DNA from 4 places in the Cohnella herbarum genome. Region 1 is predicted to be linked to each of the others. Evidence: riboswitches for the same ligand, from Rfam matches in the RefSeq annotation. Region 1 holds a riboswitch; each other region holds the start of a gene.
The links. A riboswitch is a leader RNA that binds a small molecule or an ion and turns the genes downstream of it on or off. The one in region 1 is predicted to bind cyclic di-GMP.
Positions count from the first base shown of each region.

Region 2: linked by a shared signal. The riboswitch ahead of HH215_RS03540 (transglutaminase-like domain-containing protein) and the one ahead of HH215_RS35385 (response regulator transcription factor) in region 1 are both predicted to bind cyclic di-GMP.
Region 3: linked by a shared signal. The riboswitch ahead of HH215_RS23485 (fibronectin type III domain-containing protein) and the one ahead of HH215_RS35385 (response regulator transcription factor) in region 1 are both predicted to bind cyclic di-GMP.
Region 4: linked by a shared signal. The riboswitch ahead of HH215_RS14910 (PilZ domain-containing protein) and the one ahead of HH215_RS35385 (response regulator transcription factor) in region 1 are both predicted to bind cyclic di-GMP.

Region 1 covers NZ_CP051681.1:67,137-75,266, forward strand. Annotated here, with positions in the region: gene HH215_RS35375 (sigma factor-like helix-turn-helix DNA-binding protein) at 1-107, opposite strand, end outside; gene HH215_RS35380 (hypothetical protein) at 1,112-1,573, opposite strand; gene HH215_RS35385 (response regulator transcription factor) at 2,018-2,722, opposite strand; cyclic di-GMP riboswitch class I at 2,808-2,893, opposite strand; gene ltrA (group II intron reverse transcriptase/maturase) at 3,120-4,511, opposite strand; gene HH215_RS35395 (arsenite methyltransferase) at 5,014-5,814, opposite strand; gene HH215_RS35400 (flavin-containing monooxygenase) at 5,956-7,029, opposite strand; partial or broken gene HH215_RS37145 (hypothetical protein) at 7,035-7,124, opposite strand; gene HH215_RS35405 (MarR family winged helix-turn-helix transcriptional regulator) at 7,167-7,616, opposite strand; gene HH215_RS35410 (protein-tyrosine phosphatase family protein) at 7,717-8,130, opposite strand, start outside.
Region 2 covers NZ_CP051680.1:862,037-870,166, reverse strand. Annotated here, with positions in the region: gene HH215_RS03555 (nucleotide sugar dehydrogenase) at 1-518, opposite strand, end outside; gene HH215_RS03550 (polysaccharide deacetylase family protein) at 540-1,997, opposite strand; gene HH215_RS03545 (class D sortase) at 2,867-3,523, shown strand; gene HH215_RS03540 (transglutaminase-like domain-containing protein) at 3,594-4,409, opposite strand; cyclic di-GMP riboswitch class I at 4,426-4,511, opposite strand; cyclic di-GMP riboswitch class I at 4,547-4,631, opposite strand; gene HH215_RS03535 (collagen binding domain-containing protein) at 4,747-8,130, opposite strand, start outside.
Region 3 covers NZ_CP051680.1:5,504,206-5,512,335, reverse strand. Annotated here, with positions in the region: gene HH215_RS23490 (fibronectin type III domain-containing protein) at 1-1,412, opposite strand, end outside; gene HH215_RS23485 (fibronectin type III domain-containing protein) at 1,440-5,570, opposite strand; cyclic di-GMP riboswitch class I at 5,629-5,727, opposite strand; gene HH215_RS23480 (RNA-binding S4 domain-containing protein) at 6,063-6,344, opposite strand; gene hbs (non-specific DNA-binding protein Hbs) at 6,348-6,620, opposite strand; gene yabN (bifunctional methyltransferase/pyrophosphohydrolase YabN) at 6,811-8,130, opposite strand, start outside.
Region 4 covers NZ_CP051680.1:3,336,437-3,344,566, reverse strand. Annotated here, with positions in the region: gene HH215_RS14950 (LysR family transcriptional regulator) at 1-258, opposite strand, end outside; gene HH215_RS14945 (hypothetical protein) at 296-472, opposite strand; gene HH215_RS14940 (DUF1128 domain-containing protein) at 693-914, opposite strand; gene yyaC (spore protease YyaC) at 1,100-1,615, shown strand; gene HH215_RS14930 (alpha/beta fold hydrolase) at 1,640-2,437, shown strand; gene HH215_RS14925 (DUF6483 family protein) at 2,439-3,104, shown strand; gene HH215_RS14920 (class I SAM-dependent methyltransferase) at 3,105-4,268, shown strand; gene HH215_RS14915 (histidine kinase N-terminal 7TM domain-containing diguanylate cyclase) at 4,445-6,100, shown strand; cyclic di-GMP riboswitch class I at 6,199-6,286, shown strand; gene HH215_RS14910 (PilZ domain-containing protein) at 6,384-7,091, shown strand; gene HH215_RS14905 (hypothetical protein) at 7,282-7,644, shown strand; gene HH215_RS14900 (dehydrogenase) at 7,720-8,031, opposite strand; gene HH215_RS14895 (cupredoxin domain-containing protein) at 8,092-8,130, opposite strand, start outside.

The DNA.
Region 1 (8,130 bases):
TCGTTTAAGTCGAAACGGCGGATTTCTTGTGCCACTTCATCATCTAGGTCGATCCATACATCCGTTTTGATAAAGGGATACATATCCCGCAAATTAATCCTTTTCATATTCGTCCCTCCATTTTGGTTTGTGAGCAAACCAAAATGGAGGGGAGAGCGACAGCCAACGCTCCCTTTAAAACGATTGTTGATTGTGTTACATAAATAAAAAAGACCTTGCCGCTCAGCAATCCAATGCTGATTTGCAGCCAAGTCTGATAGTAATATCCATCGTTGAGGCGTTATGAGCCGTACGAATAGTAAAAACACATAAAAGGATCGTGGTTTGACATTGCATGCAACGTGGGGCACATAATATCAATTTCCCTCCTCACATGGCAACACCATTGCGAGAGGAATAACCAGTCTGTTTTATGATGGTGTTGTCCTACGTTTTAGTTCAAACGCTCCTTTTTGATTGTCCCGTATCACATGCCTTCAGCACTCGTCACTGTAATAGCTACCTTCTTTTGGGTTTCAATCAGAAAATAAAAAAGAGCGTTTCGCTTCTTTTTGCTGATCACAGCAAAAAATGAAGCGGCGCTCAATGGCTGGAATGCAAAGTAATGCGCATAGAATGAATACAGATGTATCCAGTTCAGGATGGCATGTCTACCTATTTCTAAATTACAGATTAATAGGAACCGCATCATCGCCCTCCTTTCATCGGTATTATTGTACGAATTAATGGGGAACATGACGAAACCATGCATGGAACAAGTTATGCCCGTTTCGTCAATCCTCGCTTCACAAACATAAAGGACAGCCGATGATCTTGTAGGCTGCCCTTAAGCTTGCTATACTATCATCGTATCAGGAAAATCGTGCATATTGGGTGCATAATTCGTGCAAAATAAGAGCAAATCTAGTGCAGCGTTCGGTGCATGTTCGGTGCAAGAAAGATTCACGGCATCTCTTCTCTTGGTGAGGAGTTAATCGTACTCGGAGAGATTGAACTGACTGCTAAAAATGGGGGTAGACCCTAGAGCCTGTTTGAAAACGGGGATATTCTTCAATTCACGAACCATAAAAATAGAAGATGCGTATGTGCATCTTCTGAAGTAATGATATGATCAGTCTTCTCCAAAGGAATCCAGTTCCAACAGGACCGCCCGATCTTTGATTTTTCGATATACTTTATGCAGAATTCGCTTCCGATGATAAAAGAACGCGCGGCGGGAAAGTGCAATGCGATCTATAATGACCGAAAGCGCCAGTTTATCCAAATATCGTAGACGAACGAACAAAATTTCCTCTGTGGTGAGAGCCGAGAAAGCGTAATCGATCAATCCGATTCTCGATAATAGCAACGGGATTTCATGTTCAGTGATCTCTATCCGATGAATGACCGTACGCAACAATGGTTCTTGTTTTCTTCCATTGCCATGATTCACCCATTCATGCAGAGCCCTCGTTAATCCCGGAATATGCTTAAGCTCTGCCTGCGCATATTCCAACCTTGCTTTCCAATCACTATAGGACATAAGCCATGCTTCCACTTTTTCATAGGGGATGGACTGTTGAGTAAGATTCATCAGACACCCTCCCCAATTCCAAGAAATACTACAACTCTCCTTCCGCAAAACTGCTGAATGAAGTGCAAATCAATCCATGTTAATAAACATAATTCACGCTCCGTTTCTAATTGATACATGACGATCATCCCTTCATTGTTATATTGGGGACAGCCGCATAATTACGTAAGTTAAAGGCACCATCCTCTTCATTTTACGAGAGCCTGTCCCATTTTGATTTACTTCAGACTCCGATTCACGACAACAATCTCCAGCATTCATCTTTTTTCTCTCCACCTCCTTTGGTAAGGGATAATATTCCTATTTTTCCTTAGATCACCCCTTCATTTTACCTATTATTAGTTCGAATGGGGAGGGTGATCTTTTTGTCACCCTCTGCCATGATGATTTTGTCGAAAATCCCCGAATTTTCCCAAAGCTTGTTTCAATTTCAGTCCCATTAAATCACGTAGCATAGTGCTGATCATACAGACCTCTTCGTTTCGCCTTCTCAGCAGCTTCTCGAATGGATCGGGTGTCGAATTTACGAGTGATATGACGAACGTGCGATTTTAGGGTGTTCGAAGTAATGCCAAGTAATTCTCTGATAATTGTCTGTCGATAGCCCAAGCCTATGAGCTGCAAAATTTCTTTTTCCGTAGGTGTGAGCATGCAATGCAATTCTTTTCGCTTTATAAGCTCGATCTCATTACGGATTATCGTCGCGACATCCGCATGGAGAGAGGACTGACGTCGGTGAGCTTCTCTGATCGCAACCGGTATGTCCATATAGTTGGACTTTGTAATATAATTGACCGCTCCGGCAACAACCGCATCGACCATGACTTCCGGATCATGTATCGAAGAAAGGACAATAATCGGTAACTCTTTATTTCTGAGAATCTCGGCTGCGGCGTCCAGCCCGTCTCGTTTGGGCGAATTCAAAATCATTTCCAAGATCATTACGTCTACGTCTAATTGTACACTCGCTCGAATCGCTTCCTCTTTTGTCGAAACGATGTTAGATAAATAAATATCTGGCTCGGATTCAAGCAACATAGCGAGTCGCTGTTGCCAAGCTAGGTCACCATCCGCCAGTAATACTTTGATACTCCTGTTCCTACGGATCATATCTTTTATCTCTACAGAAAAGCTTGTTTGTTTGTTCATAATCGATCACCTCTTTTTATTTTCAAATGACAAAAAGACACGCCCTCTCACTGGCGTGCCTACTTGTCATCTTGGTGTGGTTTGAGAGGGTAACCCGGCGATCATTGCACTAGTGCAGAAGACCCGTGGCTTTGCGTCCCTGTCTTTCGATCAGGTTTGCCTTTTTTCCTAGTCTATTCGACATATTTGTATTGATTTATTTTACCATATTTCAATAGATGCCAAAAAGTTTGCTTGGTGTCACACCTTAGTAACGTATGTTCGAACATAGCGCAACCCTCTTCTTGCCAACATTTTAACGAAAATATACGCTAAGCAATCGAGTAGATAGGGGCGGCAAGCCCCTGACCTCTCACACCACCGTACATGCGGGTCCGCATACGGCGGTTCCTAAAGGTTAACGAATTTCAAGATATCGAGAAGTTAGACTTAACAGCCCTTGGTCGTTCCAATAGTAACGGTTAAGGGCGTTATTTATATTTCGGGACATCTCCCAGCATCCTCGCCGGGAGTTTGCCATCATCCTTGCCGCCCATTCAGGCACACCTAAGGCGCGTAAATTTCGAAGTCGGGTTTTGGGTAGCTTCCATTGTTTCCATAGACACATCCGCAACCTACGCCGAATCCATTCGTCTAGGCGTTCGCAGTGCATCTTCGCGGATGCCAAGCGGAAGTAGCCAATCCATCCCATCAGATAGCGGTTTAGTTCTTTCAACCGGCTTTCCATTGAGATACCCCGCGTTCGCGAGGTTATCCCTCTTACGCGCTCTTTCAGTTGTTCCACTTTCTTCGGTGCGATTCGAATTGTCGCGCTTTTGTTGGTCAGAAAACTGAATCCAAGGAATTTGCGCTTCCAAGGGCGGTCTACTGCGCTTTTGTCCCGATTCACTTTTAGTCTAAGCTTCCCCTCCACAAAACGGACAACCGATTCCATCACGCGCTCGCCTGCGCGTTTGCTTCCGACGAAGATGTTGCAATCGTCCGCATAGCGCACAAACTTCAGTCCTCTTCCCGTCAGTTCTTTGTCCAAATCGTCTAACAGAATGTTTGCTAAGAGCGGGCTGAGCGGTCCGCCTTGCGGCGTTCCTTCCAGCGTCTCTTGCCTCATCCCGTCGACCATGACTCCCGCGTTTAGATAAGCTCGAATAAGCTTCAGGACTCGCTTGTCCGAAACTTTCCTAGCTACTCTTGCCATGAGGATGTCGTGATTTACGCGGTCAAAGAACTTCTCCAAGTCCATGTCCACGACCCAGCGACATCCTTCTTGGATGTAGGTCCGCGCCTGTTTCACTGCGTCATGTGCTCGTTTCCTTGGACGGAATCCGAAACTGTTCGGCGAGAATTGCAGATCGAAGATCGGCGTCATCACTTGCATGAGGGCTTGCTGAATAAAGCGATCCATCACGGTTGGGATACCTAACAGCCGCACCCCGCCTCCGGGTTTGGGGATTTCCACCCGTTTGACTGGCATCGGTCTATACGTACCCGCTTGGAGTTCCCACTTTACGGTTTCCCAGCGTTCCCACAAGTGCGCTTGTAGCTCTGCTACCGTCACTTGGTCTATGCCAGGCGCTCCTCCGTTTTGTTTCACACGCTTATAGGCGTCTCGAAGATTGCTCTCTTCGAGCATCCGCTCCAGCAAGTCGTATTGTCCTTCGCGAGAAGTATGGTCGATTTGTGCCGACGAAGAACTCGGCGCTCCGGCATACCCTGGCGGTTTCACCGTTTCTCTTTGCCGCGAGCTCCCTTGCGGGATATTCTGCTGTCGTTGCTCTTCGCGCGAACGCATCGGTTTCTTCTCTCCTTTAAGTTCAGCCCTTCCGTGTGTTGTTGCAACAACACGCGTACTATGGCTTCTGCTGACTCCTGCGGGTTCAGCGCGGCTTTTCAGCCGCGGTTACGAAGTTACTTCGCGTATCCCGCAGGCCTCCCCAGATAAGAACGCCATCTTTCCGCCCGTACTCGCCCAAGTTTACGGCTACAGCCTTTGGCAGCTTAGGATTTCGTCATGGTATGGTGACTCATCCGGCTGCAACCGCCTCAAATTGGATTCGTGTACCTCGAGCCGTGCTTTTGCCTCCGGCTTCCTTCAGATTCCGCCTCGCGGCGGACACCCTTGCCCTTGGCTAATGGTAGGCGCTTGCCAGCCCCCATTCGGGACTTTCACCCTAGAGATGACGCCCATGCTGGGCGTACAAGGCGAAGGCGCTGCCAGTTTACCGGCAGCGCCTTATTATTATGCCGAACATGTTCAACTCAACTCGAGCTGCAACAGTTCGGCCCGTCATGGCTCAAGGCTTGACGGCACGTATCGCGGCGGACACCAGGTATTGTTCGACATTTGCGCCAGGAATCCAATCCTTGATGAACGTCCGGGATTCGTCGTTAGGCTCGATCTCAATTTGGGTAAAACCGCTTTGCGCAAGCATGGCCTCCAGTTCACCGATGGAGGAAGCTCCTGAAATGCACCCTGAATAGATACGGTCGATATCCTGCTTGATTTCATCCGGAAAATCGGCTGTTGCCACGACATCCGATATGGCCAGTCTGCCGCCGTTACGCAGCACACGGAACGCCTCGTCAAAAACCTGCTGCTTCGATGGGGACAGATTAATGACACAGTTTGAAATAATTACGTCAACCGAATGGTCCTGAACCGGCAGATGCTCGATCTCGCCCAGCCGAAATTCCGTATTGGTAAATCCGCTTTTACTGGCATTTTCGCGGGCGCGGCTGACCATTTCCGGTGTCATATCTACACCAATGACGCGGCCGGAAGCACCAACCTGACGGGAGGCAAGAAAGCAATCAAACCCGCCGCCGCTGCCCAGGTCCAGCACGACTTCTCCCGGTTGCAAAGCGGCAATGGCTTGCGGATTGCCACAGCCGAGGCCCAGGTTCGCCCCATCCGGAACGGCTGTCAGTTCTTCTGACGAGTAGCCCATTTTAGCGGAAACATCCGCGGCCGAACTACAGCAATCATTGGCTGGCGCTGGCGTACAACAGGACCCTGCCCCTACGTCCTGTAAGGCGATTTCTTTATACCGATTCCGAACGTTTTGACGAATTTGATCATTACTCACTTGATTCATGAAAGATCACTCCTAGTTTTTTTATACAATCAACAGCAGCTCGCAGCGCAGCAGGCCGTTGGTGTTGCACGAATGATTGGCCGTCGGTTAAAGAATCGGGCCGATTGCTTTGGCATAGCGTCTGACCATTTCCACGCTTCTCTAGCAGATCGTTCGATTTCCCCTTGGCGTTGTTTCATAAGTATTTCCGCAGCAAACCAATTGAGGTTCAAGTCGGTCCCATCCTTTTATCAAAAAATGTAAGTATTCAGTGTTTAAGATGATGCAAAAGCTTTTTAACAACAAACTGCGCGTCCGGCCCCCCCCCCTTAAGGTAGCAGAACCAAAGGAACGCTGCCCTTCCAGCCCCACATAATAAAGCCCCGGAACGTCGCTTATGCCTGCTTGATGTAACGGCCTCCCTTCCGCATCCAGCGCGCCAATCGCTTGAAGGTAGGGAAGATGCGGCCGGTAGCCTGTCGCAAAGATCACCGTATCCACCGGTTCTTTTGTCCCGTTCGGCCAAATGACGCCCTCCTCATAAAAGGACGTAAACATCGGTTGTTGATCCGGTTTTCCTGCCGCTACTTTTTCTTTGTACCCGCCCGAATCGTTCACCGCACTTGAACTCGGCGCAGTTTTCCCGAACCGCCAAAATGGAAAGGTGTCAAATCCAATCAGTTTGATCCAAAAATGCACATCCTGACCCAACAGCCTCGATTTCATGAATTGGACCGGCCGGAGTACCGCTAAAGACGTCTTGCTCACCTCGGCCAGCTCAACACCGATCTGTACGGCAGAATTGCCACGCCCGACCACCACTACGCGTTGATTGCGAAATGGCTCCGGATTCCGGTATTCGGAGGAATGAAGTGTGCGGCCTTGAAACGCCTCCTGCCCCGGCAAAACTGGCGTATAGGGATTGTGAAATGAGCCGGCCGCATTAATGATGGTGCGCGCCCGAAACGTATCCCCTGCTATCGTACGGACCCTAAACCCTTCTCCATCCCTTTCGACCGATGCTACGCGCTGATTGGTCCGAACCGGCAATTGAAATTTTGCCCGATAATCCTGTAAATAACGAATGACTTCATCACGCTTGGGATAGCCATTCGGATCGCCGGGGAACTTCATGCCTGGCATCGACGAGAAACGTGCTGGAGAGAACAGTTTGAGACTATCGTAATAACGCGGCCACGAGCCCCCGCCTCGTCGCCCGCGTCCAAAATCAGAAATCGAAGTCCTTTCTTCTGAAGATGATAGCCGGAAGCCAGACCCGCCTGCCCCCCTCCAATGACAATCGTATCCAATACCTCATTCATACCCAACATCCTCCGATTTATTTGCAATTTGCAAGTATTAGAGAAAAGAAATCACCCGATGGGGGTGGAACAGCAAAGGCTGGATTTTGACATCGCTTCATTCAAAAGCTTAATGGAGCGAATGACCGTTTCTTTTTCAAAATCGTTCATGTGAGAGAAAACTTCAGCTAAATAAGCGTTCATTTGCTGGTCAATCGTCGTGGCCACGTACTTCCCTTCTGTCGTGAGCGAAAGCACATACACCCTGCGGTCGTCCGGATCGGGCGATTTTTTGACCAAATTCATTTTAATTAACGATTGGACTTGTCGGCTAAAGGTCGTAATATCGGTCCCTAACGCCTCGGCTACCTGCTGAATGGACGGTTGATGCTGACGATCGATCTCGTAAAGAATATGGCTTTGCACCAAAGATATATCGCATCCACCGGCGGAGCAGCAATTTTTATTGAGAAACCCAAAACGGCGTGTCATGATCTGAAATAGTTCGCGAACATTTTCCACTGTGGTTCACCTCATGACTTAGTTATACAATATTTATTTGCAAATTGCAAATAAAATAATCGCAATAGAAAACCACTCGGCTGAGTGGTCTCCTGATTGCTTATTTGCCGGGATATAATTTGTGCAACGATTCTCTCTGGGAGGGTTTAATATCAATGATGTTGCGAATGCTCTTCGCCTTGGCCTCGGCTTCGTCAAGCGTGTCGCTTAATCCCAAGGCAAGTAAGGTGCCAGCGGCTACCGTACCGGTCCGTCCCTTTCCACCGCCACAATGAAAAGCAACTTTCTTGTTTTGGTGATAAGCTTCGATGACGGCCTGGATCGCTTGCTCGAAGGCTTTTTCTTGCGGCATAGCAGCATGATCTGCTAACGGAATTTGAATCCATTCCGCACTCGCCGCTGGATAGGCGCAATCCGTCGCTTCGCCGCGCAGATCCACGATCACGTCGATACCTTCATTTTTTACCATCGATTCAACATCGGCTGCCGCGCCCATAAAAATTTTATCAGGAAT
Region 2 (8,130 bases), on a different replicon from region 1:
ACGATGTTTTCCAGCCGGCGCACTTTATCTCCCGGATTAATCCGTTCGGGTGAATAGCCGATCTTGAAATCCTTCCCGCAACGCATACCCGATTCGGCTTCCAGAATGGGGACGCACACTTCCTCCGTCACTCCCGGATAAACGGTCGATTCGAAGACGACAATGGCATCCTTGCGAAGCTTCCGGCCAACGAGCCGGCTCGCGCTCTCGACGTACTGCAGGTCCGGGATGTTCCCGCTCTGGATCGGCGTCGGTACGGCGATAATAAAAAAGCTCGCACGTTCCAACTCGGACTCGTCATACGTAAAAATCGCCGTGCTATTTCTGATTGCCGCATTCCCTACGTCGCCTGTCGCATCAATTCCGTTCCGATAGCCTTCGATTTTCTTCTCGCTCAAGTCGAAACCGATGACATTCACCCGCTTAGCGAAGGCGATCGTAAGCGGCAGACCGACATAGCCTAGTCCGATGACCGCGATCGACTGCATTCTGTCGACGATCTCCTCATACACTCCCATGTTAATCTCTCCCATTTCCCTCTATTCCTTCAATCCGATCATTTCCGCCATCTTAACGAATTTATAACCTTTTTTCTTCAAACGTTCGATCACCGTCGGTAATGCTTCAATCGTATGAGTGTCATCGAGCATGTGAAGCAAAATAACGCTCCCGTTTTCGGTTTTCTCCATGATTATGTTCACGATATCTTCCGCGCTTATGTTCTTGTCCCAGTCGAAAGTCGTTACGTCATACAGCGCGATATCGGGATATCCGGTCGCGGAAATGATTTTCGCGGACTTATCGTCGATCTCGCCCGTCGGAGGACGAAACAGCATCGTCGGCTTCTGCTGGATCGCTTCCGTGATCACTTGATAGGCTTTAACCACGTCCTCCTGCAATTGCTCCGGCGTAAGATTCGTTACGACAGGATGGTCATACGAGTGATTGGCCACTTCATGGCCTTCCTCGATCATCGCCCGCGCCAAGTTCGGATTGGCTTCCAATCCTTTTGCGCGAATGAAGAACGTGGCTTTGACATCATGTTCAGCCAAAATATCCAATATTTTCGTAATCGTATAGTCAGTTCCCCAGTCGTCGAAAGTCAATGTGATCATTTTTTCATCGGTCACCGCATCGTAAATCAAGTTGTATTTCGCATTCTGGTAATCCGGATTCATTTTTACGACATCGTATCCTTCGATTTGGTCCAGCGGCTTCCTTACGCCGCCTTGGGCGATCAAGTCGCTCAATGGGATAAAATCATATCCGACGTCCATTGCGGCTTTGGCGATGACCGGTATTTCCTTGAGCAACTCACCATTATCCTCCGTATCGAGCGTAATAATGCCGCCACGGGTAATATACTTCCTAATGTACAACTCTTTCTCTATATTGTTCTCACCTTGCCAATTACGCAGGAACAAGCTGTACACGACTACGGCTTCCATCCCGGCATGAGCCGCAGCAAGCCGAATGTCATCCGTATAATCGCCCGATCGCGTTCTGACATATTTAGTCGAAATTCCAGTTTCTTTCTTGATGATTTCGTTGCTTAATTGGATTTCTTTATAGATTTGCTCGTAGCTCAGCTTCGTCATATCCAGGCGGTTAAGTGTATTGTTCTCGATCTCGTGTCCTCTCGACACGATGGACTTCGCGATGTCCGGCTCTTCCGCGACCCGCATTCCCGGAACGAAAAACGTAGCCTTGATACCGTATTTGTCCAGTTCGTCCAGCAAACGTCCCATCGTATCGCTGTCTGCCATTCCGTTAAAGGTGAGGGACAATTTCTTCTTTGCCGTGTAAACGAAAGGATAAACTTTGCTCATCGGTCCGTCATACCGGACGATACGAACTTCCTTCGTCTCCGTTACATTCTTTCCGTCCCCATCGGCGCCACCGAGAAGACCGCAAGCGGTAAACATGGTCATGGCCAGAGAGAGTGCGACAATCTTCATTCCCATTTTTCGAAAAATAGGCTTTTTTGGTTTTTCCATAACTAGGAACTCCTTCTGCTGCTATTATTACAAGTCACTATATTGAATGGTTCCTTAGACCCATTAATGAAAACTTAACATCCAACAAAATAACCATTTTCACATTTTATCAAGGTGATCTGAACATTTTCTAAACATTTTCACCGTAAATCGATATTTTTCGCGAATTCCGCGATCCAGTTGTTAGTTTTCGGCTTGATCTGGACTGGATGAATAACGACAAACATCTCAGCCTTGGGGATATGGTGTGCCGAATTCAACAAAGTACTTCGTGCAAATCATAGTCTATGCGTACCAGTAAGCCATGGAGAAAAAGCCGCTATTCGACACCCTTAAGCATCTAAAGATACCAGCCTAATTCGCTGTTGCCTTATTTCTGCTATAGGATGCTGTCCATGAACTATTGAATTGACTTGTCTTTGGGATAGGCAAATATTGATCTTCGGTTGCTTCTTCACCTTTTCCTGCGGTAGCGACAATCCTTTCCTCGTTTCAGCTTATAACCCAGAAACTCGGATCCCCATTTGATGTGGGTTCTCTTATTTTTATCCGGGTGAAGCGTCAGTCCGAGCGACTCAAGTATCGTTCTTGCATCTCATATCGCCTTTGCAGCTTACGCCTGAGTCTTGCAGAAAACCACTCAATCGTCGGCAAAACGCGTCAGACGATATCCTTTGCCCGTCATCTCATGATCGAACTGATTCAGGTAGGTGTTACTGTCCTTTAGGGATGAATTATATTCCAATCGAAGCGCTCCACGGCGATCTTGTCCAGTTTTTGTTCAGTTGTATATAATAAAATTTTAAGTTGAACGTTTCTCTAATAGAGGTTTATGTGATAATTTGTTATTAACATTCAGGAGGATCGCCGTGAAAATTGTTCCTTATCTATTGATCGCTGCGGGAATAGTCCTGTTCGTATTTCCTGTGGCTCGAGAGTACATAAACGAACGTGAGCAGCAACAACTCGTGCGAGAGTTGGAACGCAGTATCGCGCCTGCCGATTCGAAACCCTCCATCGATTCGGAAAACGCTCGGCTCACTGAATTGCTCCAATCCGGCCTTGAAGGCGCAACGGAGGAAGAAAGTGAACGTCCGACTATCGAGGAACCCTTGCAGACTCTGGACGATAAAACGATCGCCATCATCGAGATCGACAAGATCGATTTGAAATTGCCTGTTCTTGAAGGAGCGACGACGAAAAACATGAAGGTCGGAGCGGCTCATATGACGGAAACGGCGCAGCTCGGCGAAATCGGCAACGCGGCAGTCGCCGCTCATCGCGCCCACACGAAGGGACGCCTCTTCAACCGGCTTGACGAAATAGAGATCGGAGACATGATCGACATACGGATGCGGGATGGCAAAGTCATGTACCGCGTGACTGAGATTAAAATCGTCGAACCGACCGATCTATCCGTACTGAATGGCAACCAGAGCGACGCTATGCTAACGTTGATTACATGCGATCCGCTGGTCAATCCTACTCATCGTCTAATTGTGCACGCGATCAAGTCGGAAGAGTAAACTTGCAATCGCGACAAAAAAACCAGCCAGGATCAAAATCGATCCTGGCTGGTTTTATAAATTCAAGGATTTAATAAAATTTAACGGGCGTATAGTCGTTGGCTTTCTTATCGAACGTAACCTTCTTCGTCCCTTTGCTCAGCCCGGCATCAACGGTCGTATCGACGACGACCCATTTGCCGTTCAGGTATACTTCGTTCCAAGCATGATACTCATCCACCCACTTCGTCGTCCCCATTGCCAGCTTGGCGGGGATGCCCACGCTTCGCAGCATGGAGGCATACAGCGTTGCGTATCCATAGCAGATCGCTTTGCCCGAAGTTAACGTTCCGTCGATATCCGGAACGTAATCCGAAGTGACCGTACGGGCAAGCGCTTTGTCGTAACTCACATTTTTCACTATGTAATCGTAAATCGCTTTGGCCTTTTCCTCGTCCGTTGCCGCGCCCTTAGTTAGCTCCTTCGCTTTATCCGAAGCCTTGTCCGCTGTGAGCCAATCGATGTTTTGAACGGAATTCAGGAAGACGTCCGGGGCATTCGTCACGGCTAGTCGAATTTTTTCCGCAAGATTCACCCGATAGGATTTGCCCGCCACGTTCTCCAGTACGGCAACCTCGTATTCCCCGTCTCCCATTTGAAGCGGAAGCCAAACCGTTTGTCCGTCTTTGGAGGTATTCAACGTATAAATATAATTAGAGCTGCCCTTCGATACTTTCGCTTTCGTCACAACGTTCGTCTTGCTGGCAAGACGAATCCCGACCATCCCTTTGTCCACTTCGGAAGTATCCAATGTGACGGCATTCTCTCCCGAATTCGCGAAAGCAACCGCGGGAATGGTTACGAACAGAACGAGAGCTGCCAATAATAATCTTGTTGTTCTCAACATAGAAGATAGAACTCCTTTCGGTAGCTGGCTGCCATCCTCCAAGAAAGGGAAGGCCCTCTAGCTTTGCGTCCCTGCCTTTCAGCAGGTTTGCCGTTATCGTGAAGATTCTTCTTAATAAAACAAAAAAAGCCGAGTCTTTCGGTAGCTGGCTGCCATCCTCCGAGAAGGGAAGGCCCTCTAGCTTTGCGTCGCTGCCTTTCGACAGGTTTGCCGTTATCGAGCTTGCTTTACTACTAGAATTGTAACAAATAATCGTTGGAAAGACAAGGAAAAACCTGCCGGATTCCGACAGGTTTAGTCTTTTTCTCTCTATTTTCTATTCTCTATTTTCTATTTTCTATTCTCTCTTGATACGGAATATTCTCTTGCGGTTTAATAGGACAACTCCCATTGCGACAAGAGCAAGTCCCGCGAGCTGGAGCGGCAACGAGCTGCTCTCCCCCGTTTTCGGAAGCGTTTTGCCCGGCGCTTTGCCGTCAGGGTCTACGCCGCCTCGAGGCACGTCGTCCACGTCGATGTCGACGAGGATTTCTTCTTCGTTGCCGTCTTTGTCGGTTACGATGATGGTAAAGGAATCTTTGCCTTTATAGTCTTTATCGGGCGTATACTTCCATTTTCCATCCGGCGTAACTTTGACGGTTCCGTGCTTCGGTTTCTCGCCGACTTCGACTTTGCCGCCTTTCGGAACGTCGACATCGCCTTTCACCGGCTTTTCGTTCGTTGTTTTTTCCTCGATCTTAGGAGGATGAACAGGTTTCTCAGGATCTATCGTCGGCACCGGAGTTGGTGTCGGCTCTGGGCTTGTCGTAGGTCCCGAAGTCGGAGTCGGTGTCGGCTCTGGACTTGGCGTTGGTTTCGGAGTTGGCGTCGGTGTCGGTTCAGGTGTCCAAACTCCTCCTGAGCTCTGTCTCTCGTTTGTTTTTTCAACCAATACCGCCGTCGTCTGGGTCTTAGTGATCTCGAAAGCTACCGGCGTTTGATCCAAGCGATAATCGTAAGGAGCTTGAATTTCTACCAGTTGATACTTGTTAGGCGGTAGATCTTTCAAGATCAACTGTCCGTTGACGTCGGTCGTAAGCTTGGCAACGTCAATGCCCGGAACGACCTCGTAAATCGGGTTGCCTTGAAGATCAAGCAACAACGTCTCGGCTCTTAGTTCAAATACGGCTCCGCTAAGCACGAGACTTTTATTTGAATTGAACTTTGTTAACTGGACCGAACGATCGTTTTCTTTGTTTTCAATGATTAACGGCGTCGTCGGCTGATGGATGGAAACTTTGGTTTCTGGTACTTCAATAACAAAACCATCCGCCTTCGTCTCTACTAACGTATATAAGCCGTATGCCAAATTCTCAAACTCCAACGTGCCGTTTACATCGGTCGTGCCCGTGTCGACGACAACGTTCGCGGCATTGCGAAGCTCGAAGTCTATGCCTTTCAACAGATCGGAATGATCTTTGGCGTTAACTTTAGTAATGACAAGCGATGCACCGGAACCCAATGTATTCGGTTGAGTAAGAGCTACAATCTGCGTCTGATTCGCAACTATCGGAACCGAGATCGGCGTTGGATCCAACTTGTAGAACAACGGCGCCGCGATTTCAACCAAAGTATAATTTCCGGCCGCCATATCTCCGTATGCGATTCTTCCGTCGTTGTCCGTTGTAAGCGTAGCGATGAGTGCATTGCCGGAATCGCGTAATTCAAAGACTGCGTCTTTCAACTTTTTCGATGGATCAACCGAATCTACCTTAACGAGCTCGAATCCTTGACGAATGATTTTATTCGTAATGTTGAAAGGTGCACCTTTGAAGTCAATTATTTTTCCTGCGGCATAATCAGGATCAAGGATATACCCGCTCGGAGCCGATATCTCTTTGAGCTTGTAAGGAAAACCATCCGTATCATGAAGTTTGTATTTTCTGGAAGTGGAAGCTTCACCATTCGCATCCGTAATCAGCGTTTCTAAGAGAGTTAAACCCGTAGCATTCCAGAGCTCAAACTTAACTCCCGGAAGCGGTCGGTTAAGATCATCCACTTTGATAATCTTTAACTTATCTCTTCCGTTTGATGCACCTCCGCCGGCTCCAGCCAAGGAAACTAAAATCCCTTGTTGATTTCCTTGTCCGACTACCGAAACCGACTGTCCTTGATATTTAAGGTCGTTGGTAAGCCTTTCCCCGCTGTTGGCGTTAATGTAAGAGTCATACTCGAGAATATAAGCGGTTTTCACGTCGTTCTTAAATGTCAGCGTAAACGTGTTCCCTGTCACTGCTAGCGTATAATCGCTTGCAGCTACCGGATTTCCCTTAGGAATATTGCCGGAATTATCCGCAGGCAAATTCGTTTCGTACAGCTTTAAAGTATCCGTCAGCAGGAATTGATTATCAGTAGTTGCCGATAAGGTATCCGTTAAAACGGAACCAGCGGCAATATAAGACTGACTCGGGTTGATGGTTACTTTCCATTTGGCGATATCGGTATTTCCGACTTGGCTGCCCGACTTTTGAACGTATTGCCCGCCGTGTTTAGGCGTTACTGTTGCCGACATTTTGAATAAAATCGGACCCCCGACTCCGTTTTGCATTTTCGCATCATTGGAATAGTTGCCTGCTATCGGAGAGTTGTCGCCTAAGCTTGTTTTATACTGAATCTGATAAGCCGAGTTAATAGGACCAAGATCCAAAACAAAGCTCTGATTGATAGCGTCCAAAGTAAATTTACCATTAGGAATCGAGACCGAAAGACCCTCTGTTATCGAGTTATTGCCTGGATTTAGCGTTAAGTGCTTAACCTCTAGAGAGCCGTCGACGAATTTCTGATTTCCGGTATACTTGTCGCTAATGATCGCCGGATTAACGGTATGCAAATTGTAGTTCACGTAGATCGTCCAAGTGATCGTTTTATCTTTGGCGCTGTATTCGCCCTTTTTAAACCCGTTCTCAAGCGTAAAGTTTTGCGGCGTTACCGTAGCGGACTTCGTAATCGGAGTTTGCGCTACATTGTTCTCTTTCCAGTTTATCGTCGCCGTATTCTTGTATTTATCTTCAAGCGGCTTACCTGCCTTAGGATCGAACAATGTCGTAAAGGTAATAACCTGTTTCGTGCTTATCGATTTACCGGGTTTCAAACTAATCTTAAAGCCGGTTTTGTAATCCGGATCCGCAGCGAGCAAGAAATCGGTGGACGCGATATCTACTCCGTTAATCTTTACGGTAGCAGGCAGTAATTCCATATGCATATCCAAGTAATTGTCTGCAATGACAATGTCGGTCATCGTCTTCAAGTCTTGGTTGACTGTAATCTCCCATTCGATCGTTTTAGCCTGGAAGTTTTCTTTACTGACTTTTTTATCGAAAATGACTTCTTTGTAGTCGGCATCGTCTTCTTTCGTTATGCCGCCTCCATAAACCGTGTTCGTAACCGTCACATCATCATAAATGCGTTGTTGCGCTTCGGTTTGATAAACGATGTCGTATGCCTTGGTTACCGGATCGTGGAATTTCAAGGAGAACCCTTCGTCGTAATCCGTGCCAATGCTTGTTAAGGTATATTGGCTCGGATCGACGAGAGCCCCTCGCGTGCCTTGGCCGCTACTGTCGATCGCTACTTCGTATACGGCCATCGTAACGCTGACGACTTTTTGGTCGACCGTATTAGTAGTTGCGAATTTATCTAAGATTAACGCATCAGCCGCAGCGATCGCTTGCTGATTATAGTT
Region 3 (8,130 bases), on a different replicon from region 1:
CCAAAAAACTGATTTACGACTGGAGCAACCACTTCCGTGACTTTGGGTATCGGCGTATAGTTTATGGTTAATGTCGGGGAAAGAAAATGTCTTAGGGTTTGGTTTTTCTCGTCCGTAAGCACTGGGAACAACTCAATTCCAAAATTCCCATTTCCTGCAATCACTTGACGAATATACTTCTCCATTCCTGTAAACACGACGGGAGCATTATTATTAGCAGGGGTGTTAACTGCGCTAATTAATTCACCTCGCCCCGGTATTTGGGAAGGATTGGCCGAAGACCAAGGCGATGAGTTCATATAGCTTTCAATGAGTAATGGGCGGTTATCCCCGCTGTTGGAGTTTGTGCGATACAATGACAATGAGGCGCTCGAGACAATCCCGTCAATAGAAGATAAATCGAAATTCAAATAGCTGATATAACCGTGATTCCACGCTCTTCCGCCGACAAATACTATAGAAGAAGGACTGTTGTAATAGAGATCGCTTGCACCGAAAGCCTGAACTATTCTATAAGCATATAGTGAAGGGGATAATGACACAGTGGGATCCACTTCGATCGGATAAATTAGTCCCGAGTCATCTACGGTGATATCGATGTATTGTTTATTTCCTTGTTTTCTCGAATTCTGATCGACAGATCTAACCGTTCCATTGGCATCAATCAGCGAAGCCGGTAAAATATGCAACTGATCCCTAGTCAATCCTGAACTAATTTCACCCTCAACTTCGAATGAAAAGGTTAATGGCGCATTTTTATCTTTAAGGATAAATGTTTCCTTCACTCCCTCGCCGAGCAACTGTAACGTCACATCTGTCGATGCCCATACATCTTCATAAATCAATGTCTGCTTGTCTGTCCGTTTTGCCTTTGCTTTGTTGGACGCTCCGACTGGCTTGAAGTATAGTTGATCCTGCTCTTTCTTAATGCTGTAGCCTTTATGAAAGTACATAGGCAATGAAATATCGAATGGAACCTGCAGGGCTTTGTATGAGGTATCGTCCTGATTGATCACTTTTAGCCGTTTCAGTTCCTTGTTCTTCTTACTAATTTGTTTGACTTCGCTTACGACTTCTCTTGACATCGGCGCGTTCATATCTTGAATTTCCGCTTCGTCGATTAATGCCGGCACGATATCCTGCCATTGTCCATTCTGATCTACATAATGCTGCGGCTCTAAGGTAATAACCGTCTGCTGCGTGCCGTCCCCCAGCAGATATTGCTTCGTATTGGCCGTGCGCTTTTCAACCAACTCCTGTCTACTCGTCTTTTCTTCAAGTTCGGCCGACCCGGCAGCTATTGCTGCCGTCATATTAGCGGTTTGTTCAGATGCATAACTCGATTTTCCATTTAATGGAATAATAAGAAAAAAGGATATAAGCAATACTGGCAGCACCTTTTGATACGACAATCAAAATCCCCTCCTGGTAGTGATCCGCTATTCGACGTAGTATGTGATTTTTGAAGATTCATTGGAATTCGCCGTAAAACGAATAATATTTACTGTCGTCCTCACGGCGTTCGAGATCCGGAAGACGATTCTCCCGTTCGCGATTTCACTAACGCTCATATTCGTGCCCCTGATCGGCCCGGCCGCCAATTCAATCTCGGGCGTAGCCACGCTCAAATCCTGAATATCCAGTTCTTCAGGATTATAAGTCACCGTAATAGTCCGTTCCGTCAGGCCCGCTATGCTAGGAGCTACGATAACGAAGTTAAACGTGGAGCCTTGCCCAACGTCAACCGTCAGCTCGGGAATGGTACGGGGTTTGATTTTGTTCGACCACGGGCTTGAACCGCTCGTATTCGAAGCTCTAACTCGATAGACGTGCATCGTATTCGGAACAAGATCCCGATGGACAAAGCTTGTCCCAGCTATCCCGGTGATGATCCGACCGTCAACTTCGAGATCGTAGTTAAAGCTTCCCGGCGATGCGTCCCATTGAAGCTCGATGTAATGCGTATTTGCAATCGCTCTAAAGCGCGTAGGCGTTACAGGAGGCGTAGCCTGAGTGCTAAGCTTGCTCCACTCGCTCCAATCGCCGACATCGTTGCCGCTCTTGGCGCGCACCCGGTACGTATGGACAGTGTTGGGCAGCAAATTGCGATGAATGTACGACGTTGCTGTACCCACATCCACGACGACCGTGTCCGCCTCTATTTCATAACCGGTTGCACCCGGTACGTCGTCCCATTCCACAGTGATTTCCGAGCTCGTCGCGAATAGTCTCGTTATTACTGGCGTACCTAACTGCGTAGCCTTCGTCAACGCGGCGCTCCAAGGACCTGGAATGGAGCCGCTCTTAGCCCTGACCCGATAAGCATGCCAGGAATACGGAAGCAGCCCGTCATGCAAATACGTTGTCACGTTTCCGACGTCGATGACCTCGCCGTCTACCATAAGCTCATAGGTCGTCGAACCCGGTACGGCCGTCCAAGAGAGGGCAATCGAAGTTTTCGATAGGGCTAGGGCAGTCAACAACGGTATATCCAACCCGGTTGTTTCGGACAGGAGCTCGCTCCATGGACCAGCACCCGCTTTGCTGATCGCACGCACGCGATAAGTATGCTCCGTGAACGGCTTCAACCCGGTATGCACGTAGGTCGTGCTCAGACCGTTCGGAACAACTTTGCCGTCCGCTTCAACCTCATAGCCTATCGAACCGACCACCGGATCCCAAGTGAGCGTAATCTCATTGCTAGTCGATACCGTATGCAAGTTTACAGGTACGCCGGACAATGTCGTATGCGTAATCGCCTCGCTCCAACTGCCGACGACGGAATCGTGTCTCGCCCGGACTCTGTATGTATGTTCCGTGTTGGCTTCCAATCCCGAATGGTCGTATTTCACGCTTGTCCCAACATCGACGGCAACTCCGTCAACCTCAAGATCATAGGAAGTAGCATCCGTTACTTCGTCCCATTCAAGCGTGATATGATCGCCGGCAACGGTCGTTGCGCGCAGATGGTGCGGAACGGACGGAAGCGTAACTGCTTGGACGGGTTGGCTCCATCCGCTCGATCCTTCGGTATTATTGGAACGAACGCGGTAAGTATGAATTGTGTTCGGCTGCAAGTTCTCATGCAAATACTGCAAGGCTGCAAGGCCGCCAACGATCGTGCCGTCGACTTCAATATCGTAACTATCCGCTCCGGAAACCGCATCCCAGCTCACTGCGATGGAAGTATCCGTCGCTACGGTATACAATGCGCCTGTCGCCCCGGGCATAGTCGACTTTACCACGATGGCGCTCCACTTTCCGGGACCGCTGGCATTATGCGCCCGAATCCTGAACGTACGCTGAATGTTCGGATTCAAATTAAGTTCGGTATACGTCGTAACATTACCGTTATCGATAATCGTGTTGTAGGTTTCAATATCATATCCGGCTGCCCCTACCACGTCATCCCATGTCAGCGTTACGGAATTGCTTGTCGACTGAAGCCGTATATTGTTGGGCACTTCCGGTAACGTCCACACATCCTGCAGCGCCGACCAGTTGCCCTTAATATCGCCGTCGATCGCTCTGACTCTATACTTATGCAGAGTGCCCGGTTCCAGCGGAGCGTGCGTAAAGGCGGATTGGTTGCCGAAAGATTGTATGATCCCATCCACCTCTAACTCGTAACCGTTCGCATTGAAAGCCGTCGTCCACACGACATTCACGTCGTTCTCCGTCGCGGTCGCCGTAAGAATCGGCATTGCAAACGGCCACAATTGACTTTGCGGCACGATCTCCTTCGCGCCGGACGCGCTAGCCCAATTCAATTTGGCTAAAGGCTGCCCCCCTCGATTGGCGTACTCGAGCCTGATGTCATAATCGACTCCGGCTTCGAGAGCAAGCGAACCGGAATACTTGCCGTTACCCGTTTTCTCCCATTTGTCGATAAGAAGCACGCCGTTCACCCACAACTTCACCCCGCCGCGAACGTCCGCTTCGAATTCGTACGTCTCGGTGAAATAGGGGGTAATCTGTCCCGTCCATCTCACCGACATATTACCGTCGTTAAGACCGGCCTTGGCAATTGGCAGTTTGTTGCTCACGTTTACGTTCTCGTCCACCACGGTGAACAGATCGCCGGTTAGATCCGCTTCGGTATAATACTCCGCTAGCAACCCGTTAATCCTGTAATGCAATTTCGTTTGGCCGCTCGCCCCAATACCGGTAACGATAATCGGCTTCTGATTCGCAGTGATGCTGCCGCCGATCGCGACGACGCCTCCGGTTTGAATGCTCAAATGATTATTAACGTGAATATCGTCGCGAATGAATACATCTCCGCTGCTGACGCTGATAGTCCCCATTTGGTTATTCGACACCAAACTGCCGACGAGCATTTCTTGCGAGATGGTCATATCTACCTTGGTATTGATGTGCATTTGGCCGGCAACAAGAAGCCGATCGGCCTGTACGTTCAATTGGCCATTGTTATAGATTAGGCTTCCAGTTACAAAGTCGCCTGACACCCGCGCGACAGAATCATTGTTCAAATGAATCGTGCCGCCAACCCACAAATCCCCTTTTCCGGTTGCTGCCGGATGATCTGGCGCATTCACGTTCAGCGTCAAATTGGTGTTCGCATTCAAATTTCCCTTAACCGCCAGAGTCCCATATACGGTAAGCGTTAAATTCCGGTTCGTATTCAAACCGTCCAAGATAAGAAATACCGGCTTGGACGGCGAGCCGAACGTTGCGGAAGCATCCAGATTCAGATGCCCCGCCTTCATCACCACATATTCATTCGGACTTCTTAAAATCGCCGATTCCAGATTGCTTGAATTGCAGCCACCGCAAGATTCGGCTTGTTGCCCCATCGATGCGATGCGTTGTTCCATTACCGATATTTGTTCGTTCATATACTTATCGATAGCTTGACCCAGCTCTTTCACCCTGACGGACGGAATGGCATTGTGTTCATTGCTCTGCGATCCGGACAAAATAATCTTGTCTCCGGGCACCTTATTTTGCTCCGCAGGCAACCCGATATAAGGCGAAAAAGTCGGACGGTTAGCCGGAACGATCTTCGTGATCGCTATCGAGTGGATGAAGGCAGAAGGGCTAACCGGATCACCCTTCATTGTTAATCTGCCGTCGTTCAATTGAATACGCTTCTTCACCTTGTCGTGTCCGCCAGCCGGAAGAGCGAAGTGATCCCAGAACACGACATTCTCAACCTGAAGCGTATTGGTGCTGCCGTATACGGCATTGCCTACACTGATTTCGACCTCGTAGGTACCGGCCGACAGCGCAATTTCCCATTGCCCCCCGGCCTGCATATTGATGGCTGAATCCAGCAACGAAGAACCATAGACGGCTTCGCTGACCGAATAAGAAGTATGATCGAAATTCCATCCGTATGTATATCCGTTCCGTTCTCCGTAAGTCTCCCCGTAATCCGGTATGTACGCTTCCGTCGCAGGCGCTTCCGGCGACTTGAACTGAATGCTGATATCGGGCGCTGCGGGCGCTGCATGGGTATAAGAATTCCAAATTTCCGGAACGATGATCTGCGCAAGCAGGACTAAACATAAAATCTTAACTAACATGGATACTAATCGACTCTTCATGCTTCATTTCTCCCTCTACTGAAAAAATAGGCGATACAAACAAAAAAAAGCCATGAGAGCAGGCAACCCGGCTACCATAGCGATCGGTCATTCGACCGGCGCTTTAGGCCCGTGGCTTTGCGTCCCTGTCTTTCGAGCAGGTTTGCCTTTTTCAATTCACTTGGCAGTACTTAAAGGTTTCTTTATGCATTCAGAATAGGAAGAATTACCCTGTAATACTTTGACATTTTACACGCATTTCCTTTTTTATTCTACTAATTTTTTCATATTTTGAGACTTAAGACGTAAATAAAGAGAGAAAATGTAGGGCTTGTTTATCATTTCATATTTGAGAGGTTTGAAGTAGTTATGAGGACACTCGGAAAACGATGGTAGGTGGCAGCCACTTTGCCAACTATAGGTGATCGGGAGGAGATTGGGCTATTCCTGCACGCCAAAAAAGCCAGCCAAATGGCTGACTCCCTCGCGTTCTATATCATTCGCAGAAAAGCGTTAAAGACCGAGAGGGTCTTCCTCCCGCTTGCGGGCTTCTTCCTTAAGCACGGTGTAGAGTCCCAAGATGTCTTCTTTTCGGTTGGATTCCGTCAGACGTTCGATCCTCACGGTTAACGTACGCTGACCGAATTGGATGTCCAGCACATCCCCGATTTTGACGACGGTGCTCGGTTTTGCCTCTTTACCGTTGAGAAGGACGCGTCCTTGATCGGACACGTCCTTCGCGACGGTGCGGCGCTTAATGAGCCGCGACACCTTCAGAAACTTATCAAGACGCATGAATTACTTAACGGCGTCTTTCAATTTGTTACCCGCTTTGAAAGCAGGTACTTTGGAAGCTGGAATCGTGATGGAGTTACCCGTTTGCGGGTTGCGGCCTACGCGACCGGAACGGCTACGAGTTTCGAACGTGCCGAAGCCGATCAATTGAACTTTGTCTCCGCTAGCAAGAGCGTCAGTTACTTCGCCAAGGAAGCCATTCAATACGGATTCTACGTCTTTCTTCGTCAAGCCGCTTTTTTCTGCGATGTTGTTGATCAGGTCTGTTTTGTTCATGGTACGGAATTCCTCCTATGATTGTTGCTTTTATTACGTTCCTGCGAGCCCAATTGCCGCTTGAAACGTTTGATTGTTTAATGCACGAAGGATACTATTCTGTCCTTTGTTAAAAAAATCCTGCCAAACTTGAAAAATATTTCTCGAAATAGGTAGAAAGTACGGGGATTTCGGCGAAATTTAGGTTTTTTTAAGGTAAAATGTGCGTTTTAGCCTCCTGCCACCATGCTTCCATCTCTAACAAGTCAGTCTCCCCAAAAGTACGCCCTTTTATACGCAACTGCTCCTCAATGTACTTGAACCGATTCGCGAATTTGCGATTGGTACCGGCGAGCGCTTCCTCCGGATCGGCTTTGATAAACCTCGAGGCATTCACGACCGCGAATAGCAGATCCCCCAATTCGTCCTTCTGACGCTCCGGGGACTCCTCTTTAACGGCATGTCGAAGCTCTTGCAGCTCCTCTTCGATTTTGTCGAATACGCCGTTCAAATCGGGCCAATCGAAACCTACGCTTGACGCTTTCTTCTGTTGCTTATGCGCGCGGGGAAGCGCGGGCAAATCTTTCGGAATACCGTCGAGGATCGATTGACGCTCCGGAATGCCTTTGCGCTTCTTCTCCTCGGCTTTCATTTGCTCCCAATTCTCCAACGCCTCTTCCGCATCTTGGGCATTCTCGCCGCCAAAGACGTGCGGATGCCGGAAAATCAGCTTGTCGTTCAGTTCGGCCAATACATCGTATACGTCGAAGGCTCCCGCCTCCTCTTCCATCTGGCTGTGTAGCAGTACCTGAAGAACGACGTCGCCGAATTCCTCTTTCATGCCGTCCGGATCATCGAGATCAAGCGCCTCTATGGCCTCGAAAGTCTCTTCGATAAAATTCCGGCGAATCGATTGATGCGTCTGCTCGCGATCCCATGGACAACCCTCAGGACTGCGAAGGATGGAGACGATCTCGTGCAGCCGTTCGAATGAGCGCCTGCGAAGCCGATCATCGGAGTCAGCGGGTATGTATACGAGCATGAGGTTACCGTAAGACTCCAACCGGTCGAGTTCATGCAAGGGGATCTGCACAATGTTCTCTTGCCCGTCTACGCCCAACGCTTGTCCCACGATTACGGGATGGTCGTCCGGATAAACGTTCATGAGCATTAGTTTGACTTCGGAAGCGGTATAAGAATCATACACTTGTCCGATAACGGTATGCAACCGAGGCCTTAGGTGCTCGCGCGTTAATTCCGAAGCATCCAGAAGTTGAAAGCCTTCGATCGGGTCGAAGCCTAGACGCGTAAAAGCCTGGTCTAGAAAGCTTTCTCCGCCCAACAGGCGAAGCTCGATCCCCTCCTCGGGCGCGCGTTCACGAAGCAATTGAACCGTTCGTTCCGCGACCATGGGGTGGCCGGGTACCGCGTAGAGGATAGTTTCATTCTCATGGCTTCCGGCAGCTGCAAGCAGTTCGCTCGCGATCGTCTCGTAAACTTCTTCGAACGATTCGAGTCGCTCGTACAGGCG
Region 4 (8,130 bases), on a different replicon from region 1:
GGCTTGCCGGGCGATAAGCCGCTTGGAATCGTCGTACATTTTCACGATATGCTGGAAAGTTTCGCGCAACTGCTCTCCTGCCGAGGTTAGCTTCATCGTGCGCCCGTATCGCTCGAATAGCACGACTCCGTACTCGTTTTCTAACTTCTGGATTTGCGCGGTTACGCTGGATTGAACGTATCCGAGGTTTTCCGCCGCTTTCGTGAAGCTTTGGCAACGCGCGACTTCCAAGAAAGATCTCATGTATAATAAATCCACGCGATAACATCGCCCCTTTCACGACACGATAAACCTCTTAAGTTCGTCTGATCAGGTTAACGATGATAAGACGAACTAGCCGCATGATCCTTGCGGTCACGCGCGGTCGAATGGCTACGACTTCCAAACCATCCAAACCGTGTTTCTGCTGCATTGCGAGCAACCGTTGATTGCTTTCCCATATTTTATAGTTAACATACTCTTGGATCAACATCTTTTTCGCCCCCCGCTCTATATTTGTTAAACATCATATCAGCGCCGCGGGGGAACGAGTTAGCGAACCTTTTTCATGACATGCATCATTTTTTTCGATGGAAACGCAATCAATTTCTAGACAATCCATCGAAGCGGGGAAATCGGAAAAAACAAAGAGGCCCCCCCTAGCTTATCGCTTGTTGGGCAGCCTCTTATCCACTTATTCTCATCGCCGATGCTTATACCCGCAATCTGCCAAGCTCGGATACGAGCGCTTCGACTTCGCTTATGCTGAATCGTTCTTTGGAGTTTACCATATCGTAAATATCTTTAAGATCCTCGTACTTATCGACGGTAAAACTCGAGGCTTGCATAGCCGCGCCCGTTGCCATTCGCAGCTTTGTTTTAATCGCCTCGATCATATATTCGACGTTTTGTTGCGTCGGTTGATTTAAGTCCATGGATAACTTCCTCTCATGCATGATTAGTTATGCTGTGAATTGTACAGTAAATTGTATTGTTCATTGTACCATACTATAACGGACAGCCGCTAAAAACGTTTGATATGCGATAAAGTGGCATTCGGAAGGACGGAATGGTAACCTGAAAGAAATGAACCGATCGAAGCGGGAAAGAGGATGACAGGATGTTAGATCGCGTTGCGCCATCCGCCGAGCGAGTCGATGCGGCAGGGCTGTTCGCCTTCTTGGGACGAATCGCCGCCATACATAGGAAGGAAGAAGTGACATTCCTGTGCATCGGTACCGATCGCTCGACGGGGGATAGTCTAGGGCCGTGGGTCGGAACGTTGTTAGAGGAACAGGGCTTTACCAGGGTCATAGGAACGTTGAAGGAGCCGTGCGACGCGAATAGCCTTCCTCGGATAGTGTCTAACTTGGAAGGAAAGGGTACAATTATTGCGATAGACGCTTGTTTGGGCCGTTCCGAAAATATAGGCGCGTATCTGGTCAGGCAAGGACCGTTAATCCCGGCGCAATCGGTTAATAGAGGATTCGGCGCCGTAGGGGAGTTCAGCATTGCGGGAGTCGTGAACGCGACCAGCTTAAAGCCTTACTGGACTTTGCAATCCACTTCGCTTTATCGCGTCATGGGGATGGCTAACGAAATCTCGGCAGCGATCGGTCGGATGTGGCGAACATGAACCTAATATGAAGGGGTGTACGATATGAATAAAATTAAACTTTCCACGGGTACGACCTTAGCTTACGTTGAAGCGGGAAATGGCCGACCCATCGTCGTTCTGCATGGTTTTTGCGGAAGCCATAGCTATTGGGACGAAGTGTTGCCTTTACTGGCGGTCCACGGTAGGGTTATCGCTCCGGATCTTCGCGGACACGGCGAGTCGACGGCCGGAGAGGGCGTATATGCCATGGAGAAATTAGCGGAAGACTTGGCGGCGCTCATGGACGAGCTCGAATTACCGCAAATCGATCTCATCGGACATTCGTTAGGCGGTTACATAGCGTTAGCGTTCGCGGAGAAGTATCCGGAGCGATTGCGTACGATCGGATTAGCGCACTCGACGGCATACCCCGATACCGAACAGGCGAAGGAGAATCGGCTTAAAGCGGCATCCGCGATCAGGCAGGACGGAATCGTTCCTTTCGTGGACGGTCTCGTTCCGAAGTTGTTTACGGCCGAACATCGGTCAAACCTGTCCGAACAACTCGGGAAAGCGAAAGCCATCGGTTACGGAACGTCCGTCGATGGAGCCGCCGGCTGCGCTTTAGGCATGAGAGACCGGCGAGATCGGGTTGATGTGCTGGAACGGTTGGAGGTTCCTATCCTGTTGCTCGCGGGCGAGCTTGACGAAGTGATTCCGCCGGACAAAAGATTTCCGGTGTCGAAAGACAATGTGACGAAGATTACGCTTGAGGGCGTTGCTCATATGGGAATGATGGAGAATCCGCAGGCATTCGCGGCAAATGTCGGCGAATTTCTGGAACGGAATAGGGGGATCTGAAGTGTTTGAACGCGATTATTTAATTCGATTGCTCACCCAAGCGGGACTTGTACTCGGAAAGGCTATGGGGCTGAAAGAGCAGAAGAAGCAGAAGGAAGCGCTCGATTTGATCGACGAGTTTCTCGGCAAAGAACTGCGGCTTCGGTCCCGTCTTGCCATCGGCTTATCGGATCAAGATCTATTATCGATGCTATCGGTAACGGGAAATCCGAACGCCGAATCGGTAGCCGTCGTTGCGGCGTTCCTGCAGCAAGAGGCGGATCTGCTCGAAGATCTTGGGCAAACGGACGATAGTCTTCCAAGATACGAGAAAGCGCTGCGCTTGAACCTGTATCTGATCCGGAACGATATGGAAATCGAAGTCGCGGAGTGGAACGTTCGCGATCGCATAGCGCAATTGCTGGCGGCGCTTTCCCCTTACGAACTCGATACGACGACGAAATCGTCTTTATGGCCGTGGCACGAATCGAACGGCGAGTTCACGGATGCCGAAGATTTGTTATATGAGCTTAGGGAAGAGGGGGAAGTCACGGCGGAAGAAGGCGCCGCTTTCTACGAAAGACTTTCCTCCCGCGACGATTCCGTGCTCGAGGCGGGCGGAATGCCAAGAAGCGAGATGGAAGAAGGGCGCAGGCAATGGGATGCCCTAACGAAGGAGAATGTTTAAATGAACGGTAAGGCTCAACCAAGGGAATGGCTCTCTTTTTTAGATGAAATCGTGAGCGAAAGCTCTCTCATACAAGCCTCATTCAGTTCGCCGAGGCGCAAGGACGAGGAGATTCCGAAGAAGCTGACGGTTCGTCCGGTCAAGCTGAAGACGGGACTGTTCTATCAATTCGAACGTCATCTGCACAACAAAGCGTTTCACGACAACGTAGCCGCCGATCGGGTGCGGGAGCAACTTCAAACGACGATGGAGCAGTATAAGCAAGCCCTATTCAAAACTTCGTCGGCCGATGTTCAGATTCTAGCGAATAAGAAAGGCGAGCTGTCCCTCATTACTCATTCGAGAACGACCAAGAGAGAGGCAGCGCCGCAAGAGCATAACCGAACGAAGTCCTATGTCTTGCAGGACGGGGAACGGATCCCGTTCTTGATCTCCCTTGGCGTTATGACGTCGGAAGGGCGGGTCGTGAAGGCGAAGTACGATAAGTTTAGGCAAATCAATCGTTTTCTCGAGATGGTGTCCGACGTCATAGCCGACTTGCCTCGCGGCAAACCGTTGACGATCGTGGACTTCGGGTGCGGCAAATCTTATCTGACCTTCGCGTTATACCATCTGCTGGCGATTAAAGAGGAACTTCCGGTTCGCATTATCGGTTTGGATCTCAAGAAGGATGTCATCGAGACTTGTTCCAAACTGGCGGAAGAGTTGAAATGGGACAACTTGACCTTCATGGTCGGCGATATCTCGGACTATGAAGGGCACTCATCCGTCGATATGGTCGTAACGCTCCATGCTTGCGATACGGCTACGGACGCCGCATTGCTTAAAGCCATTGGATGGGGAGCGAGCGTGATTCTCTCCGTACCTTGCTGTCAGCACGAGTTGTTTCGTCAAATCTCGCAACCCGTCTTGAAGCCGCTGTTAAAGCACGGCCTTCTTAAGGAGCGCTTCTCCGCGCTCGTGACGGATGCCGTTCGGGCCAATTTGCTTGAAATCGCGGGCTACAGGACGCAGTTGCTGGAATTCATCGATTTGGAGCACACGCCGAAAAACATTCTCATCCGTGCGGTAAAAGTCGGAAAAACGGATGTCGCGGAGCTCGAAAGGGAGTATGCACAATTTAGGGATTTTATGGGCATTAAACCTTTTATGGAAAAACAATGAAGTGAATACGTCTAAGGTCACAAAAATAAGGTAAAAAAGTCCCTTAATTATCGTAAATTTTGATTAAAGATGTAAGTTTTCAAGGCCAAGCGGTTGTCGATAAAAGCTGGGATATGGTAAAATCAAACAAGCTTATCCATTTTTAAAATATAGCACTTTCTGAAAAGGTGAATGCCTTGGGCTTACAATGGACTGATTTTATCCTTTTTGTGATGCTATTTATTTTGTTTATCGGCGTAATCGCTTTTAATAGAATTACCCAGACGCACAAAGTATATTTGGCCTTTCACTTTGTTATGATGTTATGGCCTCTAGGCCAATTCGCGGTAAAGCTGACGGATTATCCGGACGTCCAGCTCTTCTTCATTAACATGTCCTTCGTAGCGATGGGAATGCTCGGGCCGGGTTGGCTGCTATTCGTCTTTTTTCTTACCGGACGAGCCGCCCAGTTGAAGGTTAGCAGAATACTCTACTATATATTGCCGGCGGCTATCTGCGTGGTCGGCGCTCTTTGGAATCCCAACTATCAATTCATGTCTCCCGTATCGGGAAGTTATTTGGATCGGATGTACGGGCCGCTGTTCTGGTTGCTCGTGCTGATTCAATTCGCTTACTTCTTCACCGCGTTGATGAGCATGTTCCATACGCTTAAGACGGTTAGTTCCATCAATCAGCGGAGACAGCTTGCAACCGCTTTAATCGGCATGTTCGTCTTAACGGGCTTCGGGCTTCTGGACGTGCTCGTTAACGTGTTATTGGCGCAGTGGATGCCGGTCATTCCGGGATTGCTGGCGTTAGGTATCCTATTGTCCGACTTGTGCTTCGTTATCGCGATCTACCGTTTTGGAATGTTCGACATTCTAAGCATGGCTCAGAGGGATATCTTCGAACATATGACGACGGGTATCATCGTCGTGGACGAGAACGGCAAAGTGCTCGAAGTGAACAAAGGGGCGTCTCCGTTCGTCCAATCGGTCAAAGGCGAAACGTTCGAAATGGAGAAGTTTCTAGCTCCGTTGCAAGCGCAGGGGGAAGCGTACGAGTTCTTATATCGTTACCTTCATCATCCTTACGAGAAAATGCAAATGGAGTTTTCCTTGCAAGAAAGCGCGGGACGGCATGTATCCATTCAGATTTCTCCCGTGTTGGATGATCGAAGAACGTTGCTCGGCCGCATCATTACGTTCCATGACGTCACGGAGCTGCGGAAGCTTGTCGTCGAGATGAATCGGAAGAACGAGGCGCTGCACGAGCGGAATCTGGAACTGATCACGATTCAGGAAGAATTGTTCCGGGTCAACCAGAAGCTCGAACAAATGGCGGTCACGGACGGGTTGACCGGATGCTTTAACCGCAGGTACTTGATGCAGCAGTTGGAGCATGAAGTATTGCTCAATATGAGATACCAGATTCCGTTTGCTATTTTCCTATTCGATATCGATCATTTCAAGCAGATAAACGATAAATACGGACATTTGGTCGGTGACGAAGTCATTCGTAGCACGGCCGATATCGTTCGCACGAAACTGCGCAGAACGGATATTCTGGCTCGGTATGGCGGAGAAGAGTTTACGATTTATTTGCCGCATACGAATCGCGAACAATCGGAGCTGTTGGCGGAGAGAATCATGCTCGCGGTCGGGGACAATTGGGTCGATGCCGGCACGGAGAAGGTACACGTAACGATTAGCATGGGCGTTCTCTCGGAATCGAGCGAGGACCTCCGGTTCGACGATCCGAAGGAATATTTGCGCGAGGTATTTTCCAGCGCGGATTCCGCGTTGTACAAAGCGAAGAACGAAGGAAGAAACCGTGTCGTCATGGCGCGATAACCGCAATATTTTACGCGAATTTTCATAGAAATCTATGTCGCGACTAAAGGTAATATGGTACAATCGTTCCAAGATTAATCATTGGGTCGGATACCGAAAGACGATAAAGGCAAACTTGCTGAAAAGCAAGGACGCAAAGCCACAGGGTCTAATGTTCTCGCGAACGATGACAGCCTGGCTGCCGAAGGGTCCTTAGTGGATGAATAAGGCGAATCAGGCTGCTTCCAATCGGAGGCGGCCTTTTTTTATAAGTTAGTTGTCATAGAAAGGTGGTTTGGCGGGGATGACTCAAACGGGAGACAACAAGTATTCGATGTCCGAGTTAGACAAGGAATTGCTTCCGTTAAACGTGCTGCTGCATTGCCGAACCGTCGTCGAAGGGAAGAACTTTGTTACGACTGGCATTATGACCCATCTTGAGGGAGAACTCTTCGAAGTCGAGCTCCCGGAATACGATCAGTTCGAGCTAGGGGAGAATGTAAAACTAACGGTGTATTCCCCGGCGGGTATCCAATCGATGCCTTCGATCGTATTCGCCAAGTATGAAGGCGCGATTGCTCTGCTTCAGCCGCCGGACGTACAGAAGCGGTTTAAGGAGAGGCGAGAGCATCCAAGGGTAGAGATCAGCGGTAATGCTCAAATCATGCACGTGGTGAGCGATTCGGGAGAAGAAATGCCCTTGAACAACGAAGCCGAACTGACGATACACGACATAAGTATCTCGGGGATCAGCTTTTCCGGATTGGACTCCCCTCATTTTGCCGCGAAATCGCGTTTGAAGGCCAAGATCGAGATCGGCTTCGGATTTAATTGCGAGTTGGAGATCGTTCGTCGGGAACGGCATGATAACCGGATGCACTGCGGGGCTAAGATGCACGTACTCGAGCCGGAGATGCTTCGTCCGCTCAGGGCGTTGATTCTACGGCAACAGGTGCAGAAGAACGCCCAATCGCGTAAAGATCACAGCAGGAAACGTAACTTTAACGGTTGAGATTGGAATAAAACGAAACGATTCAGGCCCATCGAGAGGCCTGTTTTTGTTTTATCCCGTTCGCGTGACGAAGAACGCCGCGAAACTTTCGCGGATTCGTCATAAAATGGACGAAGGGGTAGGAGGGTGTCCGTGATGGCAAGCTCCTCTGTCACATACATTGAATCAAACGTGGCAAAGGAGTGATTTTATGGCTGTCCAACGTCTCAAACCCTTGCGAATTGATTCGAAAAAATCTCGAATCGTGAAACGGGCAAAAGCTCCTTTTCGTGCAAGAAACTTGGGTACTCGACCAACCTTTCATCGTCTGACCGTCGTTTGGGTGCAAAATAACGGAGTACCCTTCGATACGACCGGCTTTTTCGCGCGTCTGTCTCGCGGCAACGTTCTCGTATCCACGGCGCACTTCGATCGGTTCGGCGTCGTTCGCTTCAATAACATCGGTACGCTTACGAACGTAGCGTTCACGCTCAGAGTATTTAACAGAAACGGAGTCTTGTTCCGTACGCGCACGATCCCGGCCGGCGTGCAAACTTTCGCTATTATCGGATAATAATAGAGCGGTTGATTAAACGGAATAAGGGTTGGGCAGAAGGAATACGCTGCCCAACCCTTATTCGCGAGTAGTTTAGCCGCCGAACGCATCGCGGAACGCTTGCATCAGCTTCGCGCGATCGACGTTCCAGAGCTCGGCGATCTCGCCGCTGACTTCTTCGTCCCACCAATCCGCAAGCGCTTTGCGGTTGCTTCGGTTCTCCGTAATCCACATCAAATTCCCAATGACCCGCTTCACGTAAAGCTCTTCTGCCTGCTTAACAAGAAGGGCGGGGACGTGTTGCTTCAAACGTTTCACCGTACGATAGAGCTCTTTTCCGCATGCCCTGCGAATGGTTCGCGGACTTGGAAGAGGCGAGGAATGCTTCTCCTGGAACATCTTCATCCGGCTTCACCCAACCTCTTTTTCCATACCCTATGCATGGAATGAAGGGAAGGTCACTCGTTAGTGCACGACGATGTAACCGACCATGGGGCCGCCCGA